One region of the Streptomyces nojiriensis genome, then DNA from elsewhere that is predicted to be linked to it. Evidence: riboswitches for the same ligand, from Rfam matches in the RefSeq annotation. Region 1 holds a riboswitch; each other region holds the start of a gene.
The links. A riboswitch is a leader RNA that binds a small molecule or an ion and turns the genes downstream of it on or off. The one in region 1 is predicted to bind cobalamin.
Positions count from the first base shown of each region.

Region 1 (4,447 bases):
GGCGTCAGCTTCGCCAGGTCGGCGACGTCCGAGTGGAGGTCGACCTCCTCGACGGTCCAGGTGTTCTTGATCGCGTCCCGGTAGCGCTCGTAGAAGTCCGGGTAGCGCATCGGGCGGAGCGTGAGCTCGAAGCCCGGGTCCAGGAGGTTCTTCTGGTCGTTGGAGCTCATTACTGGCAGGCCTCGCAGGACTCGGGGTTCTCAAGGGAGCAGGCCAGCGCCTCGGCGTCGGCGACCGCCTGCGGCAGCTCGACGGGGGTGGCCGCCTGCGCGGCGCGGGCGATCTTCGTCGCCGGGCGCGAGCGCAGGTAGTAGGTGGTCTTCAGACCCTGCTTCCAGGCGTACGCGTACATCGAGCTGAGCTTGCCGATGGTGGGCGTCTCCAGGAACAGGTTCAGCGACTGCGACTGGTCCAGGAACGGCGTACGGGCCGCCGCCATGTCGATCAGACCGCGCTGCGGGATCTCCCACGCCGTGCGGTACAGCTCGCGGACCTCGGCCGGGATCCAGCCGAAGCCCTGGACCGAGCCGGAGGAGTCGCGCAGCGCCTCGCGGGTCTGGGCGTCCCACACGCCGAGCTGCTTCAGCTCCTCCACCAGGTAGCCGTTCACCTGGAGGAACTCACCGCTGAGCGTCTCGCGCTTGAAGAGGTTGGAGACCTGCGGCTCGATGCACTCGTACACGCCGGCGATCGAGGCGATCGTGGCCGTCGGGGCGATGGCGAGGAGCAGGGAGTTGCGCATGCCGGTCTCGGCGACGCGGGCGCGCAGCGCGGCCCAGCGCTCCGGCCAGTTCAGCTCGACGTCGTAGTGGTCCGGGTGCAGGACACCGCGGGCGGTACGGGTCTGCTCCCAGGCCGGCAGCGGGCCGCTGCGCTCGGCGAGGTCGCAGGAGGCCTCGTAGGCGGCCAGCATGATGCGCTCGGAGAGCTTGGTGGACAGAGCCTTCGCCTCGGGGGAGTCGAAGGGCAGCTTCAGCTTGAAGAAGACGTCCTGGAGGCCCATCGCACCCAGGCCCACCGGGCGCCAGCGGGCGTTGGAGCGGCCGGCCTGCTCGGTCGGGTAGAAGTTGATGTCCACCACGCGGTCGAGGAAGGTGACGGCGGTGCGGACGGTCTCGTCGATCCGCTCCCAGTCGATCTCGCGACCGTCCGCCGTGTCGATGACGAACGCGCCCAGGTTGACCGAGCCGAGGTTGCAGACGGCCGTCTCGCCGTCGTTGGTGACCTCGATGATCTCGGTGCACAGGTTCGAGGAGTGCACGACGGTGCCCGGCTCGGCGGTCTGGTTCGCCGTGCGGTTGGAGGCGTCCTTGAAGGTCATCCAGCCCTGGCCGGTCTGCGCGAGGGTGCGCATCATCCGGCCGTACAGGTCGCGGGCGGGCATGGTCTTGCGGGCCAGGCCGTCCGCCTCGGCCTTGCGGTAGGCGGCGTCGAACTCGTCGCCCCACAGGTCGACCAGCTCGGGCACGTCGGCCGGGGAGAACAGCGACCAGTCGGCGTCGGCGTTCACGCGGCGCATGAACTCGTCCGGCACCCAGTGGGCGAGGTTCAGGTTGTGCGTACGGCGCTGGTCCTCACCGGTGTTGTCGCGGAGCTCCAGGAACTCCTCGATGTCCGCGTGCCAGGTCTCCAGGTAGACGGCGGCGGCGCCCTTGCGGCGGCCACCCTGGTTCACGGCGGCGACGGAGGCGTCGAGGGTCTTCAGGAACGGCACGATGCCGTTGGAGTGGCCGTTGGTGCCGCGGATCAGCGAACCGCGGGCACGGATGCGGGAGTACGAGAGGCCGATGCCGCCGGCGTGCTTGGAGAGGCGGGCGACCTGGTGGTAGCGGTCGTAGATCGAGTCGAGCTCGTCCAGCGGGGAGTCCAGCAGGTAGCAGGAGGACATCTGCGGGTGCCGGGTGCCGGAGTTGAAGAGCGTGGGGGAGGACGGCAGGTAGTCCAGGCGGCTCATCAGCCGGTACAGCGAGGCCACTTCCTCCACGGCCTGCACGCTGTCGTCCGCGGCGAGGCCGCAGGCCACGCGCAGCATGAAGTACTGCGGGGTCTCGATGACCTGACGGGTGATCGGGTGGCGCAGCAGGTACCGGCTGTGCAGGGTGCGCAGGCCGAAGAAGCCGAAGCGGTCGTCGGCGCCCTCGGCGAGGGTCAGCTCGACGAGCGAGTCGAGCCGGCTCGCGTGGGTGCGGACGAACTCGGCGGTGCGGTCGGCGATGAGGCCCTCGCGGTGGCCGACCTCGACCGAGGCCGAGAAGGAGGTGGAGCCCTGGCTCGCGGCCTCGTCGCGCACGGCCAGCGTCAGCAGGCGGGCGGCGAGCCGGGAGTAGGCCGGGTCCTCGGAGATGAGGCCGGCGGCGGCCTCCGTGGCCAGCCCGCGCAGTTCGGCGTCGTCGGCGGCGGAGCTGCGGCCGCGCAGCGCGGAGGCCGCGACCCGGCCGGGGTCGGTGTCGGGGAGGTCCGCCGTAAGTTCGGTGAGGGTACGCAGCAGCGTGGCCCCCGGGCCCTCGGTGTTGTCGCCAGAAGTGGACTCGGCGCGCGGTGCGGAAGGCGCGATGGTCACGGCGGGAGCTCTCCCTCGCTCGGCCCGGTCATCGGCGGAGCGGGGCGCGAGCGGGCGCACGCGGGCGCGACGAGAACGCGTACCCCGCATGGCGTCCACCGGCCCAACCGCGAGGCCCGGACGAATCGGCACCCGGTTCGGTCGATCCGGGCGCGCTGTCGGCAGGTCATCGGACTTGGCATCCGGTAGCCGGACACTTCATACCGTTGCGGGACAGTTCCGGATTCGCACCGGATTCCCCTGCGGCGACAGCAGGCATGAGCATACATGTGGGGGCGGCCCTGTGCGGTAACCCCCACATGTAGTGTCGGCACGGCTACAGCTTGAGCCGGTAAGTGAGGAGTGTCAGGCCCTCGATCGGCGCCCAGTCCCGCTCCGGAGTGCGTACGAAGCCCAGGCGCGCGTAGATCCGATGGGCTCCGGCCATGCTGCGCTGGGTGGAGAGAACCAGGCCGGTCACGCCCTCCAGGGCCCGCGCCCGCTCGACGCAGGCCCGCACCAGAGCCTCGCCGGCGCCCTGGCCGCGCGCCTCGTGGGCCACGGCGAGCATCCGGAACTCCGCCTCGTCGGGGGCGGCGATGTCGGCGAGCGGACTGCCCGGAGCGGCGAAGGTCACACCGCCGAGCAACCGCCCGTCCCGCTCGGCGACGAGCACCTCGGCCCGGGCGGCCCGGCCGGCCACGTCGCGCAGCACGTTCAGGTACGCGTCGTCCTCGTTGAAGTCCAGATGCCCGTCGGCGAGGTAGGCCTGCGCCGTGATCTCACCCAGCTCCGCGTAGTCGTCGGGCAGCGCCGTTCTGATCACCATGTCCATGCGGTCGAGTGTGCAGGACGGCGGTCGGCGCCGTCGTCGCCGTAGCCGCAGGCAGGAGAAGCCCCGGGTGTACAGGAGACCGAACAGCCCGAAGGCCCCGCCGGAAGCATCCGGCGGGGCCTTCGCGTGCGGGGTGGCTCAGCAGCAGCGGAAGCCCTCGCGGGGGTCCGCCTCGCGGGCGTCCGTACGGGCGCGTTCGAAGGCGCGGCGGGTGAGGACCTCCGCGTCCGGGTCGTGGGAGCGGGCGTGGGCCACGTAGCGGTCGTACGCGGCCTCCCCCGAGAACTCCCGTACGTAGAACCGGGCCCTGGCCAGCACGTTCCGTACGGTGCTCACGCCACCGGCTCCCTGACGGGTCCGCCGCCCGCCTCCGGGCCCGCCGCGGCGAGCTCCGCCCGCTCCTCGGCGGTCGCGATCAGCCCGGCCGGGGCGACGATCTTCGACTCGGTCCACGGGGTCTCGGAGAGGGTCGCCGACCCCGGGTCGCGGACGGCCTTGAGGCAGGTCCGGGCCGCGTCCGCGAGGACCACGATGATCAGGAGGGCGAAGAGGGCGCACAGCACGCCGTCGACCGTGGCGTTGGTGACCACGGTGTGCATGTCGTCCATGTTCTTGGCGGGCGCCAGCACCTTGTCGGCGTCGATGCCGGCCTGGTACTTGTCGCGCTGGGCGAAGAAGCCGACCTTCACGTCCTCGGAGAAGATCTTCTGGTAGCTCGCGGTGAGGGTCACCGTGGCGTCCCAGACCAGCGGAACGCCCGTCACCCAGGCCCACTTGAGCCGGCCGGACTTGACCAGCAGCGTGGTGCAGACGGCCAGTGCGACCGCGGCGAGCAGCTGGTTGGCGATGCCGAAGAGCGGGAAGAGCTGGTTGATGCCGCCCAGCGGGTCCTTGATGCCGACCCACAGGAAGTAGCCCCAGCCGCCGACGACGATCGCGCTCGCGAACCACACGCCGGGCTTCCAGCTGACGTCCTTGAAGGACTTGTGCACGTTGCCGAGGGTGTCCTGGAGCATGAACCGGCCCACGCGGGTGCCCGCGTCGAGCGTCGTCAGGATGAAGAGCGCCTCGAA
Region 1 covers NZ_CP071139.1:5,933,161-5,937,607, forward strand. Annotated here, with positions in the region: gene JYK04_RS27800 (ribonucleotide-diphosphate reductase subunit beta) at 1-170, opposite strand, end outside; gene JYK04_RS27805 (ribonucleoside-diphosphate reductase subunit alpha) at 170-2,560, opposite strand; cobalamin riboswitch at 2,704-2,825, opposite strand; gene JYK04_RS27810 (GNAT family N-acetyltransferase) at 2,877-3,374, opposite strand; gene JYK04_RS27815 (CstA-like transporter-associated (seleno)protein) at 3,513-3,710, opposite strand; gene JYK04_RS27820 (carbon starvation CstA family protein) at 3,707-4,447, opposite strand, start outside.

Region 2 (4,447 bases), 2.3 Mb from region 1:
GCACGGGTGCGGGTCGAAGGGTTCGCGTGAGCAGGCCCGAAGATCCGCTCAGGAAGGCACTCCATGCGCCAGACCCTCGTCCGCCGCTCCGTGGTCACCACGTTCGCGCTCGCTCTCGCCCTCGCCACCGCTCCGGCCGTGGCCGAGGCCAAGCCGAGGCCGAACACGAACGCGGCCGTCAAGGTGGACCTCACCGTCCAGGGACCCGACGGGCTGCTGTTCCAGGGCAAGGTCAAGACCAAGGGCCACGATGTCACCACCGCGACCGGTGGCACCCACAAGTGCGACGGCACCAACGGCGGCGCCAACCCGTCCAAGGTCCCCACCCCGACCGCCGCCCTCGACGACGCCGCCCACAAGAAGGGCTTCACCTGGGACGGCACCTGGTACGCGTCCTTCGACGACTTCTCCGTCGACACGATAAAGAACGTCAGCGGCGGCGGCTCGGCGTACTGGAGCATCGCCGTCAACGGCACCCCGACCCCGGTCGGCGGCTGCCAGTTCAAGCTCAGCGCCGGCGACCGGGTGTCCTTCACCTGGACGTCCTTCTAACCGGCCGCCCGCCCGGCAGGGGCTGCGGCCGCGAAGGTCCGCAGCCCCGCCGGCATTCGGTGATCAGGCGCCCCAGCGCAGGGCGATGGTGTCGCCCACGTTGATGACCTTGTTGCGGACCGCGCCGGCGAACGCGGAGCCGTCGACGCTGACCTTCCAGGTGCTGGAGCCGCTGTTGGCCTTGCCGTTGACGGCCGTGACGGTGCCCGTGCCCGACGAGGGGGTCACGCTCGTGACGCAGCCGGTCGGGGTCGCCCCGGTGGTGGCCGCGTTCAGGACGTCGCCGAGGGTGGTGGTCGTACCGGTCGGGGTGAAGGCCACCGAGCAGACCTTGAGGTTGCCGGCGCCGTCGTCGACGGTCAGGGCCAGCTTGGCGGCCGTACCGGCGGTGAAGGTGGACTGGGCGACCCACTGCGGGGCGCCGGGGGTGACCGGGACGGGCGGGGCCGTGGTGAAGCCCCCGCCCGCGACGGCGCGCAGCGCGTCGATCGAGGAGTAGGCAGAGGGGACGGTGTCGGAGGGCTTGTACTTGAAGCCGCCCGCCGGGTTGTACTGGTTGGCTATCAGGAAGTCGATCGGGGTCTTCCCGGTGACCGTGAGGAAGTCGCCGGTCTGCGGGTTGAAGCCGCAAGCGTTCAGGCCCGCGACGCCCCAGCCGTTGGAGCTGGTGTTGACCCCGTAGAGGGAGTTGAAGGCGCCGGTGGAGGAGAGCAGCGTGCTCTTGAGGAAGTTCTTCGCCTGGACGACGTCCGGGTCCGTGTTGGGGACGCCGGAGACGCACAGGGCCGCCATGGCCGCGCCGGTCATGTCGACGTCGCCGGCGGAGTTGAGGACGGTGGGGTTGCCCTCGGCCTTCTGGTAGGTCCAGCCGCCGTCCACGTGCTGGTTGGCGCGGATCCGGGTGACGACCGCGTCGGTCAGTGCCTGCGGGATGCGGGCGCCGCCGGCCTGTGTCCTGGCGCCGCCCAGCGAAAGGGCCGCGAAGACCGTGCCGTTGAAGTTTCCGGAGGAGCCGAAGTAGCCGGCCTCCGCCGTCTGCCAGTAGGAGTAGATGTTCGCCACGAGGTTGCGGGAGGCGGAGACGCGGGCCGGGTCGATGCCGGCGGCGTACGCGTTCAGGGTGCCGCGCTCGTAGTCGGTGACCACCGGGGAGGCGGACGGCCAGCCCGCCGTCGAGAGCAGGTTGCGGTAGACGGTGCGGGCGTTCTTCGTGGTGTCGCCACCGGGGTAGACGTCCACGACGGCCGTGCCGGTCGCGGCGAAGGTGCTGAAGGCCCACTCGTTGGAGAGGCCGGAACCGGCGTACGAACCGTCCGCCGCCTGGAGGGACTTGAGGTAGGCGACGCCGTTGGTCTTCGAGGTGGCGATCTGCGCGGGCGACGAGGTCGCGAACGCGGGCAGCGCGGTGAGGGCGAAGGCGCCGAGCGCGGCGGGCACCGCGAGCGCGAGGCGGCGGGAGGTGCGGGGACGGGACATGGCCTGCTCCTGGAATCGGCGGACGCCGACCGCTCCCGCGCCCCTGCCGCCGTACGGACGCACGGCCGGGCATGCCGGAGGGCCGCCGTCCGGAACGCGTGGTACGGCTTCCTGTGCTGCATCGCCGTATGGGCATTCGGGCTCGGAGACGGCCCCCGCCGTCCCACACCGCTGCGCGTCAGCTCCGGGTTCCCACCGGATTCCCCCATCTGGCAGCCCTGGACGCTACCTGAGTGATCAAGGGTCCGCCAGCCGGACGGGAGCGGTCCGCAGGGAGCCGTCCGAAGCCTCTCCCCTGAGACGCAGGCCACCTTGACGCTGTCTTCAGCGGCGTGTTCCACTCCGACTGATAAGCACTCAGCTCCAGGGGAAGCCGGTCTGAATCCGGCGCTGACCCGCAACCGTAGGCCCGGTACCGCCGGGCGAGCCGGAATGCCTGGAGCCAGGTTTTTGCAGCGAGAAACGCCGTCGCGGACTACGGCGTGGTTCGAAGGCTTCTTCCGCGTCCTGCGTCCTGCGCCGCGCCCAGCGTTCTGCGCTCGGCGCTCCGCGTGTACGGGAAGCCCTGTGCCACGCACTGGTCCGCCCGGCCGACACGAGGGGCCGTGGTGGGGACCGCAGAGCAACCAGAGCGACGCACGGGGAAGCAGAGGCTGGTGTCGCTGCTGTCGGCGGCGCTGCTGACCTTCGGCACGAGCGTGGCCTTCGCCACCGGTACGCCCTCCGCGGCGGCCGACCCGATCGAGGGGTGCACGTCCACCACCGGCGCCATCGTCGCCGTCGACTTCGGCCCGTTCGGCGGGAAGGTCGAGCGGGGCTGCGACACCACACCCACCACGGGCTACGAGTTGCTCCACACCGGCGGTTTCACCACCGAAGGCACCCAGCACGACGGCCCCGCCTTCATCTGCCGCATCGGCACCGGATCCTTCAACTCCGGTACTCAGTACCCCACTGCGGACAAGGAGAACTGCGTCCTGACCCCGCAGGCGACCGCGTACTGGTCGTACTGGACCGCGTCCCCCGGCCAGAAGACCTGGACCTACAGCTCGCTCGGCGCGATGGCCCGGACCCCGAAGGCCGGGGACGTGGACGCCTGGGTGTTCGGCAGCACCGACATCGGCGGCACCTCGGGCAAGCCCGCCTTCTCCCCCGACGACGTCCGCGCCGCGGGCGGCGGCACCGACCCGGACCCGACGGGCCCGCCCCCCGTGCCGCCGGGCACCGTGGACGTATCCGCCGCCACCCGCTGGGTCACCGGGAGGCTGGTCGACGGCGAGCGCGTCGTCGACGAGGGTGCCACCACCCCGAACTACCTGCTCACCACGGAGGCCGTGTACGCCCTGGCCGGTGCCGACCCCAAGAGCCCGGCGGCCCGCAAGGCCGCCGACTTCCTGGCCACGCCCGCGCACACGGACGCGTACGCCTACCCGGCCGGCAAGGCCGGGATCCCCGACGCGACGGCCGCCGCGCGGCTCGCCCTGGTCGCCGAGGCCACCGGGAAGGATCCCCGCGCTTTCGGCGGGCACGACCTGCTCGGGGACCTGGTCAAATACGTCTGCCCGAGGGACATCGGCGACGGCGAGACGATCGACGGCTGCCTCACCAAGGGCGACTTCCGCACCACCGGCCAGTCCGATGCCCAGGCCATGGCGGTCATCGCCCTGCTGAACGGCGGTGTGACGCCCCCCGCCGATGCCGTGAAGCGGCTGACCGGCCTCCAGTGCGAGGACGGCGGGTTCACCAGCATCCTCATCCGCTCCGGCGGATGGTGCGAGAGCGAAGCGGGTTCCACCGCGCTGATCGCCCTGGCCCTCAAGCGGGCCGGCGGCCACGACGCCGTCGTCGAGAAGGCCCGCGTCCACCTGCGGAAGTCCCAGCTGCCCACCGGCGCCTGGCCCGCCGCCGTCTCGATGACCACCGGCAGCCCGGGGTCCACCGGCTGGGCGGCCCAGGCCATGCGCGCCCTCGGCGACACCCCGTACGCCGACGCGGGCCTGTTCCGGCTCTCCAAGCAGCAGCTTGCCCGCGGGGCCTTCGCCTTCGAAGAATGCCTGACCGAACCGCAGTTGTACCCCACGGCGCCGGCCCTCGTCGCGGCCGCCAGGAGCGACCTGGTGAAGCTGACCACCAAGAAGGCGGACCCGCCCACACCTCCGACCACTCCCTCGCCTCCCACCACTCCGTCACCTCCCACCACCCCGGGCGGCGGGCCGGACCTGAAGAAGGGCAGCGCGTACCTCACCGACACCACCCGGCTGGTCCAGGGCCGTTACTACGAGAACGCCCCCGGCAGTGGCTTCGCCGACTACGGTCTGACCATCGACGGGGCCTACGCCCTGGCCGCCACCGGCGAGAACACCACCACCCTGCGCAACATCGTCGATTTCCTCGACAAGGGCGGCAAGGACGGCAAGGG
Region 2 covers NZ_CP071139.1:8,233,414-8,237,860, reverse strand. Annotated here, with positions in the region: gene JYK04_RS37220 (DUF4430 domain-containing protein) at 64-552, shown strand; gene JYK04_RS37215 (prenyltransferase/squalene oxidase repeat-containing protein) at 616-2,028, opposite strand; cobalamin riboswitch at 2,144-2,272, opposite strand; cobalamin riboswitch at 2,396-2,465, shown strand; gene JYK04_RS37210 (prenyltransferase/squalene oxidase repeat-containing protein) at 2,637-4,447, shown strand, end outside.
Region 2: it holds a riboswitch for cobalamin, as region 1 does, so the genes downstream of both, JYK04_RS37215 (prenyltransferase/squalene oxidase repeat-containing protein) here and JYK04_RS27805 (ribonucleoside-diphosphate reductase subunit alpha) in region 1, are expected to answer to the same signal.

Region 3 (4,447 bases), 2.5 Mb from region 1:
GCGCACCACCTGCGGGACCGAGTTGACCGGGTACAGGCTCTGGTCCGGGTAGGTGTGCCCGGCCTGGTTCGCGTCGGCGGCCACCTGCCAGCCGGAGAGGTAGATCGCCTGGAGTCCGGCCCGCACCTGCTGGACCGCCTGGCCGCCGGTGAGGGCACCGAGGGCGTGGATGTAGTCCTGCTCGTGGAGCTGTCGCCACAGCCGCTCGGCGCCGCGCCGGGCCAGGGTGTGCTCCTCGCGGACGCTGCCCGAGAGCCGCACCACGTCCTCGGCCGTGTAGGTGCGCTCGATGCCCGCCCAGCGAGGGTCGTCGGCCCACCGCTGCTTGAGCTGCTCGGCCGCCGCCGTCGTGTTCGCCTCTGCCATGACCGTCACCGTTTCCATCCGTCGCTTGTCTTGCCAATGAGCCGGGCCGTGGACCCGAAGCGTTGGCACTCTGTGCCTGGTAAGGAGATGCGGCCGCCGAACCCGAGCCTGGGCCGAAGCTGAGCAATGCTGCCGAACCGCCGGTCGAACTACCTGGTTGGCCGAAATCAGGGCGTGAATCGGGCCAGTTCGTCCTTCCCGGCCTCCGTGTCCGGCGGGCCGCTGCACCGACTCTGGCATTGACACCGAGTGCCATCAAGGAGGTACATCTGCCAAGGTCTGCGAATCTTCAGCATCGGAATTGCCAAGGTTGCGAAGGGTTCGGGTCATGAAGATCCCCGTATTCTGGCGACGCGTGTCGAGCCCGGAACGGCGAGGGAGTGCGGTGAGCAAGACGTACGCGGGAGCGCGGCTGCGGCGGCTGCGCGAGGAGCGGCGGATGACACAGGCCGACCTGGCCCGGGTGCTCGCCATCTCCCCCAGCTACCTCAACCAGATGGAGCACGACTCCCGGCCGCTCACCGTTCCGGTCCTGCTGCGGCTCACCGAGGCCTTCGGCGTCGATCCGGGCTTCTTCTCCGAGCGCGACACCAGCCGGCTCGTCGCCGACCTGCGCGAGGCGCTCGCGAACGAGGTGGCGCAGGCCCGGGTCTCCCCCTCCGACCTGGCCGAACTGGCCACCCGTATGCCCGCGGTCGCCTCGGTCCTGCTGGACCTGGGCCGGCGCGGCCAGCTCCTGGCCGAGCGCCTCGCCGACGCCGCCGACGGCCGGGACCTGGCCGCCGACAGCCCGCGCTCGCCGCACGAGGAGATCCGGGAGTTCTTCTACCGGCGGCAGAACTACCTGCACGACACCGATGCCGCCGCCGAGGACCTCGCCGCCGAGATCGGCATCCGCCCGGGGGACGTCATCCGCGCGCTGACCCGCCGGCTCTCCGACCGGCACGGGATCCGGACGGCCACGGACTCCGACCGGCTGCACCACTACGACCCCGCCGCCCGGGTACTGCACCTGTCGAACCGGCTCCGGCCGGGACAGCAGGCGTTCCGGATGGCCACCCAGCTGGCGCTGATCGAGTACCGGGACGAGCTGGACCGGCTGGCCGCCGAGGACTTCCCGCCCGGCACCCCGGTCCACGCCCTCGCCCGCATCGGCATCGCCAACCACTTCGCGGGCGCGCTCATCCTCCCGTACCGCGCCTTCCACGCGGCCGCCGAAGAGTTCCGGTACGACATCGAGCGGCTCACCGACCACTTCGGGGTCGGCTACGAGACGGTCTGCCACCGGCTGAGCACCCTGCAGCGGCCCAGGCTGCGCGGGGTGCCCTTCTCCTTCGTCCGGGTGGACCGGGCCGGGAACATGTCCAAGCGGCAGTCGGCGACCGGATTCCACTTCTCCCGCGCGGGCGGCACCTGCCCGCTGTGGAACGTGTACGAGGCGTTCGCCGCGCCCGGCCGCATCCACGTCCAGGTGGCCGCCATGCCCGACGGGCAGCGGTACCTGTGGACCGCCCGGGCCGTCACCCGCCACCGCGGCGGCTGGGGCGAGCCCGGCAAGACCTTCGCGATCGGGCTGGGCTGCGAGATCCGGCACGCCTCGCGGCTGGTGTACGCCGACGGGCTCGACCTCGACAATGCGGCGGCCGCCACTCCGATCGGCATGGGCTGCCGCCTCTGCGAACGCCTCGACTGCCCGCAGCGGGCCGTGCCGCCGCTCGGGCGGGCGCTGGCCGTCGACGAGAACAGCAGCACCTTCATCCCGTACCCGGTGACCCGGAACCCCGCCCCGGCGCGGGACTGAGCGGGCGTCAGAACGCGGGCCGCAGACGGCGGGTACGACGGAGACGGCGCGACCGGACGGAAGGCGCGCGGCGGCGGCCCTGGACTTACTAGGACGTCCAACTATATGTTCGTGGCACAAGGTCCGCGGTGCAGGGAAGCCGGTGAGAAACCGGCACGGTCCCGCCACTGTGACCGGGGAGTGTGCTGCCATCCACACGCCACTGACGAGGTCTGTCGGGAAGGCGGGCGGCACGCGGGGATCCGGGAGTCAGGATACCGGCCGCGGATGTTCCGTGTTGTCCACGAGGATGGAGCAGACACGCATGGCACCGGTTTGTACCCACGACCCTGGTGATCCGGCGGAGCGCGCGCACCCCTTCGCACGCTCGTAGTCCCACGCCCCTCCCAGCGGAGCACCCCATCGGGTGCCGTCCGCCGGCCGGCCGTGCCATCCCCGGATCCAACCTGACGAGAGCAGGCACCCATGGTCCGTGAACTCACCCATTTCATCGGCGGCAAGCACACCACCGGATCCTCCGGTCTCTTCACCGACGTCCACGACCCCAACACGGGCTCCGTGCAGGCCCGGGTCCCGCTCGCGGGGCGGGCCGACACCGAGGCCGCCATCGCGAACGCCGAGGAGGCGCAGGCCGACTGGGGACAGTGGAACCCGCAGCGCCGCTCGCGCGTACTGCTGCGCTTCCTCCAACTGGTCGAGGGCGAACGCGACTCCCTCGCCCGGCTGTTGTCCTCCGAGCACGGCAAGACCGTCGCCGACGCCCACGGAGACCTGCAACGCGGCCTGGAGGTGGTCGAGTTCGCCGCCGGCGCCCCGCACCTGCTGAAGGGCGAGTTCACCGACAACGCGGGCACCGGGATCGACGTGCATTCCCTGCGCTCACCGCTCGGCGTGGTCGCCGGCATCACCCCCTTCAACTTCCCGGCGATGATCCCCCTGTGGCAGGCCGCACCCGCCCTGGCCTGCGGCAACTCCTTCATCCTCAAGCCCTCCGAGCGCGATCCCTCCGTACCGCTGCGCCTCGCCGAGCTGTTCCTGGAGGCCGGCCTGCCGCCGGGCGTGCTCAATGTGGTCAACGGTGGCAAGGAGGCCGTCGACACCCTCCTCGAGGACCCGCGCGTCCAGGCCCTCGGCTTCGTCGGCTCCACCCCGATCGCCGCGCACATCTACGCCACCGCCGCGGCCCACGGCAAGCGCGCCCAGTGCTTCGGCGGGGCCAAGAACCACATGATCGTGATGCCCGACGCCGACCTCGACCAGGCCGTGGAGGCCCTCATCGGCGCCGGCTACGGCTCCGCGGGCGAGCGCTGCATGGCCATCGCCGTCGCCGTCCCCGTCGGCGAGGAGACCGCGAACGCCCTCGTGACCAAGCTGACGGAGCGCATCGCGACCCTGCGCGTGGGCCGCTCCGACGACCCCGGAGCCGACTTCGGGCCGCTGGTCAGCCAGGACGCCCTCGACCGGGTGAACCGCTACGTCGGCATCGGAGCCACCGAGGGCGCCGAACTCGTCGTGGACGGGCGCGGGTTCACCCTGCCCGGACACGAGGACGGCTTCTTCGCCGGCCCCAGCCTCTTCGACCGCGTGACCCCGCAGATGCGGATCTACCGCGAGGAGATCTTCGGCCCGGTGCTGTCCGTCGTACGGGCCGCCGACTACGAGGAGGCCCTGCGCCTGCCCACCGAGCACCCGTACGGCAACGGCGTCGCGATCTTCACCCGTGACGGGGACACGGCCCGCGACTTCACCCGGCGGGTGGGCGCCGGCATGGTCGGCGTCAACGTGCCGATCCCCGTCCCGGTGGCGTACCACACCTTCGGCGGCTGGAAGCGGTCCGGCTTCGGCGACCTGAACCAGCACGGCCCCGACTCGATCCGCTTCTACACCCGTACCAAGACCGTCACCTCGCGCTGGCCCTCCGGGGCCAAGGAGGGCGCGAGCTTCACCATCCCGACGATGGGATGAGCCCGGTGACCCTCACCCTCAGCCCCGATCAGCTCGCCCTCGCCGAGGTCACGCTGGACTTCGCCCAGGAGCAGCTCGGCCCGTACGCCGTCACCTGGGACCAGGACAAGCACTTCCCGCTGGACGTGCTCCGCAAGGCGGCGGACCTCGGGCTCGGCGGCGTCTACGTCCGCGAGGAGCACGGCGGTTCCGGCCTCACCCGCGGTGACGGCGTCCTCGTCTTCGAGGCCCTCGCCACCGGCTGCCCCTCCATCGCCGGATACCTCTCCATCCACAACATGGTCGCCTGGATGATCGACCGGTACGGGGACGCGG
Region 3 covers NZ_CP071139.1:8,431,195-8,435,641, reverse strand. Annotated here, with positions in the region: gene aceA (isocitrate lyase) at 1-366, opposite strand, end outside; gene JYK04_RS38065 (short-chain fatty acyl-CoA regulator family protein) at 752-2,167, shown strand; cobalamin riboswitch at 2,277-2,447, shown strand; gene JYK04_RS38060 (CoA-acylating methylmalonate-semialdehyde dehydrogenase) at 2,633-4,132, shown strand; gene JYK04_RS38055 (acyl-CoA dehydrogenase family protein) at 4,129-4,447, shown strand, end outside.
Region 3: it holds a riboswitch for cobalamin, as region 1 does, so the genes downstream of both, JYK04_RS38060 (CoA-acylating methylmalonate-semialdehyde dehydrogenase) here and JYK04_RS27805 (ribonucleoside-diphosphate reductase subunit alpha) in region 1, are expected to answer to the same signal.